DNA from 2 places in the Streptomyces sp. NPDC088147 genome. Region 1 is predicted to be linked to the other one. Evidence: riboswitches for the same ligand, from Rfam matches in the RefSeq annotation. Region 1 holds a riboswitch; the other holds the start of a gene.
What was found. A riboswitch is a leader RNA that binds a small molecule or an ion and turns the genes downstream of it on or off. The one in region 1 is predicted to bind glycine.
Positions count from the first base shown of each region.

Region 2: linked by a shared signal. The riboswitch ahead of gcvT (glycine cleavage system aminomethyltransferase GcvT) and the one ahead of gcvP (aminomethyl-transferring glycine dehydrogenase) in region 1 are both predicted to bind glycine.

Region 1 covers NZ_JBIUSY010000013.1:10,051-12,246, forward strand. Annotated here, with positions in the region: gene ACIOGX_RS35175 (DNA polymerase IV) at 1-135, shown strand, start outside; gene ACIOGX_RS35180 (PRC-barrel domain-containing protein) at 30-428, opposite strand; glycine riboswitch at 552-649, shown strand; gene gcvP (aminomethyl-transferring glycine dehydrogenase) at 827-2,196, shown strand, end outside.
Region 2 covers NZ_JBIUSY010000009.1:281,669-283,864, forward strand. Annotated here, with positions in the region: gene ACIOGX_RS30120 (AAA family ATPase) at 1-376, opposite strand, end outside; glycine riboswitch at 548-647, shown strand; gene gcvT (glycine cleavage system aminomethyltransferase GcvT) at 795-1,964, shown strand; gene gcvH (glycine cleavage system protein GcvH) at 2,053-2,196, shown strand, end outside.

The sequences.
Region 1 (2,196 bases):
CCGCTGCCCCTGGTGCCGGCGGTGGCGGGTCAGTCGTCCTGGCCGGCCAGCCGTCCGAAGTCGCGTTCGGAGTCACGGTCGGACAGCGACGCGGGCCGTTCGGGTGACTCGGGGTCCGGGAGGGCCAGGCCGTAGTGGTGGTACAGCTGGAGTTCCTGGTCGGGGGAGAGATGCCGGCCGACACCGAAATCGGGGGCGTCCCGGATCAGCGCCCGCTCGAACGGGATCCGCAGACCGTCCTGGGACAGGGTGCTGGGGGCGAGGGGAACGAAGGCGTCGCGGCTGAAGAGTCCGGTACGGACGGCGGCCCACTCGGGGATTCCGGTGGCGTCGTCGAGATACACCTCGTCCACAGTCCCGAGCTTATGGCCGTTGCGGTCGAACGCCTTGCGGCCTATCAGACTGCGCGGATCAATGTCGGTCTCCACGGTCCCTCCAACTGGTCGCAACTGCTCGCAACTGCTTGTGAATACTACAAAAGTGCAGAACTCGGACGTCGGCCACTCGAAAGTTGTGCCGAAGGCCGCGCTGGTAGGCTGGCAAGCGGCTGCTGACCCCGTGCGGGAGAGTCCTCCGGAGAGAAGGCCGGAGGCGCCGAAGGAGCAAATCCTCCCCGGAATCTCTCAGGCCCCCGTACCGCACGGACGAGGTCACTCTGGAAAGCAGGGCGGGCGTCGGACGGCACCCGCTCTCACCGACGGTGAAAGCCGGGCCGCCTCAGGGCGGGCCGGTGAAGCTCTCAGGTCGAGATGACAGAGGGGGAGGCCGTTCGGGCACCCGTGTCTCGGTGCCCTTCACAGGTCGCGTCGACCAGGAGGCCTCCGCAATGACCGTCAACCGCATTCCGCTCTCCCAGCTGGAGCGAGGCACCCCCTTCGAGCAGCGCCACATCGGACCCGACGCGCCGGCGCAGGCGAAGATGCTGGCGCAGGTCGGCTACGGCTCGCTCGACGAGCTGACCGCCGCCGCGGTGCCGGACGTCATCAAGAGCACGGAGGCGCTGCGTCTTCCGGGAGCGCGCACCGAGGCCGAGGTGCTGGCCGAGCTGCGCTCCCTCGCGGACCGCAACCAGGTGCTCGCGCCGATGATCGGGCTCGGCTACTACGGCACGTACACGCCGTCGGTGATCCTGCGCAATGTCATGGAGAACCCGGCCTGGTACACCGCGTACACGCCGTACCAGCCGGAGATCTCCCAGGGCCGGCTCGAGGCGCTGCTCAACTTCCAGACGGTCGTGGCCGAGCTGACCGGTCTGCCGACCTCGGGCGCCTCGCTGCTGGACGAGGGCACCGCGGCGGCGGAGGCCATGGCGCTCGCCCGCCGGGTCGGCAAGGTCAAGGGCGGCGTCTTCCTGGTGGACGCCGACGCTCTGCCGCAGACCATCGCCGTGATCGAGACCCGCGCCGAGCCGACCGGTGTCGAGGTCGTCGTCGCGGACCTGAGCGAGGGCATCCCGGCCGAGGTGGCCGAGCGCGGGGTCTTCGGCGTGCTGCTCCAGTACCCGGGCGCCTCGGGGGCCGTACGGGACATCAGGCCCGTGGTCGAGCAGGCGCACGGCCTCGGCGCGATCGTCACCGTCGCCGCCGATCTGCTCGCGCTGACGCTCCTCACCTCACCGGGTGAGCTGGGCGCCGACATCGCGGTCGGCACCACCCAGCGCTTCGGGGTCCCGATGGGCTTCGGCGGACCGCACGCCGGATTCATGGCCGTACGCGAGAAGTTCGCGCGCAGCCTGCCGGGCCGGCTCGTCGGGGTTTCCGTCGACGCCGACGGCAACAAGGCGTACCGGCTGGCGCTCCAGACCCGCGAGCAGCACATCCGCCGCGAGAAGGCCACCAGCAACATCTGCACCGCGCAGGTGCTGCTCGCCGTCATGGCCGGGATGTACGCGGTGTACCACGGCCCCGAGGGGCTGCGGTCCATCGCGCGCCGCACCCACCGCTACGCCACGCTGCTCGCCGAGGGGCTGCGCGCCGGCGGCGTCGAGATCGTGCACGGCGCCTACTTCGACACGCTGACCGTACGCGTCCCGGGCCGCGCCGCCGAGATGGTCGCCGCCGCCCGTGAGGGCGGGGTCAACCTCCATCTGGCCGACGCCGATCATGTCTCCATCGCCTGCGACGAGACCACCGGCCGTACGCAACTGGCCGCCGTGTGGACCGCCTTCGGCGTGAGCGGGGACATCGAGGCGCTGGA
Region 2 (2,196 bases), on a different contig from region 1:
GGCGGTAGACGGCGTAGGGCAGGGCGCCCGGCAGCCGGCGCGCCCAGCGGTCCCTGGTGTCCTGGGAGTCGATGCCGGTGGCCTCGGCGGCCCGCCGGATCAGGGTGGATTTGCCGCTGCCCGGCAGCCCGGAGACGACCACCAGATCCCCTTCGGCGAAGACGAGACCCTTCGTGCCGCGGCCCCGCGCCCGGCCGGCCGCGGGCCCCCGCCCCCGCATATCCCGGACGACCCGCGCCACGCGAGCCGCGCCGTCCAGGACCACGCCGTCCAGGACCGCCGCGTCCAGGCCGGGTGCGCCGGGCTGTGCGGCCGCGGCCGTCTGCGGCGGCACCCCCGCGGTCGTCGTGTACGTACCGGACCCCTGCGACATCATCGCCGTCCCCCTGTCAGCTCAGTCGACCTGGTCCATGACCCTTGCCCAAGAAGTGTAAAGAAATGGTAATGCGCCACAAGCTTTTTCCGGGGCCCGGCGAGTTGAGGACCGGGCTCCCCGTTCGGCGGCGATGCGTGCGATGATGTGCCCGCCAACTGCATACCGGCCGTTTGAATCCGCGCGGGAGAGTCCCGGTCACCGTGTGTGCGCCGGGCGCCGAAGGAGCAAGTCCCTCCCTTGAATCTCTCAGGCCCCGTACCGCGTGGATGAGGCAGATCTGAAAAGCGGGCCGCAGCTCTGCGGCTCCACCCAAGGTGCAAGTCATGTCCGCTCCCACGTGTGGCCGTGATGAACCTCTCAGGTTCCGATGACAGATGGGGAGGATCGTCCTCGCCGTCATGCCCTGGGAGTCACACCGATGAGCCATGTCCCCCCGAGCAGCACCAGCACGCCCGGCACCTCCGCCCCCGGCGTCCCGCGTCTCACCGCCCTCGACGCCACGCACCGCGCACTGGGCGCGACCATGACCGACTTCGCGGGCTGGGACATGCCGCTGCGGTACGCGAGCGAGCGCGACGAGCACCACGCCGTCCGCACCCGCGCCGGTCTGTTCGATCTCTCCCACATGGGTGAGATCACCGTCTCGGGACCGGCGGCCGGGGATCTCCTCGACTACGCGCTCGTCGGCAACATCGGCGCCGTCGCCGTGGGCCGCGCCCGCTACACCATGATCTGCCGGGAGGACGGCGGGATCCTGGACGACCTGATCGTCTACCGCCTCGGCGAGGACACCTTCATGGTGGTCGCCAACGCCTCCAACGCCCAGACCGTGCTGGACGCGCTGACCGCACGCGCCGAGGGGTTCGACGCGGCGGTACGCGACGACCGTGACGCGTACGCGCTGCTGGCGGTCCAGGGGCCCGAGTCCCCGGGCATCCTGAAGTCGCTGACGGACGCCGATCTCGACGGCCTCAAGTACTACGCGGGCCTGCCGGGCACCGTCGCCGGTGTCCCCGCGCTGATCGCGCGTACGGGCTACACCGGCGAGGACGGCTTCGAGCTGTTCGTCGAGCCCCGGTACGCCACGCGACTGTGGCAGGCGCTGACCGAGGCCGGCGAGGGCGTCGGGCTGGTGCCCTGCGGGCTGTCCTGCCGCGACACCCTCCGTCTGGAGGCCGGCATGCCGCTGTACGGGAACGAGCTGTCCACCGCCCTGACCCCGTTCGACGCCGGCCTCGGCCGGGTCGTGAAGTTCGAGAAGACCTCGAACGGCGGCGCCTTCGTCGGCCGCGAGGCCCTCCAGGACGCCGCCGAGCGCGCCGCGTCCGCCCCGCCCCGCAAGCTCGTCGGCCTGATCGCCGAGGGCCGCCGGGTCCCGCGCGCCGGGTACCAGGTGGTCGCCGGGGGCGCCGTCGTGGGCGAGGTCACCTCGGGCGCGCCCTCCCCGACCCTGGGCAGGCCGATCGCCATGGCGTACGTCGACGCCGCGCACGCCGCGCCCGGCACGGCGGGCGTCGGGGTCGACATCCGCGGCTCCCACGAGCCGTACGAGGTCGTGGCGCTGCCGTTCTACAAGCGCCAGAAGTGATACCGACGTCAGCACGCGCTTCGGCGCCGTCTCGGTCCGTAAGACAGCTGTTCCGCACCACACCCTCGCGTACAGGAGAATTCAGGTCATGAGCAACCCCCAGCAGCTGCGCTACAGCAAGGAGCACGAGTGGCTGACGGCCGCCGAGGACGGTGTGTCGACGGTCGGCATCACGGAGTACGCGGCGAACGCCCTCGGCGACGTCGTGTTCGCCCAGCTTCCTGAGGTCGGT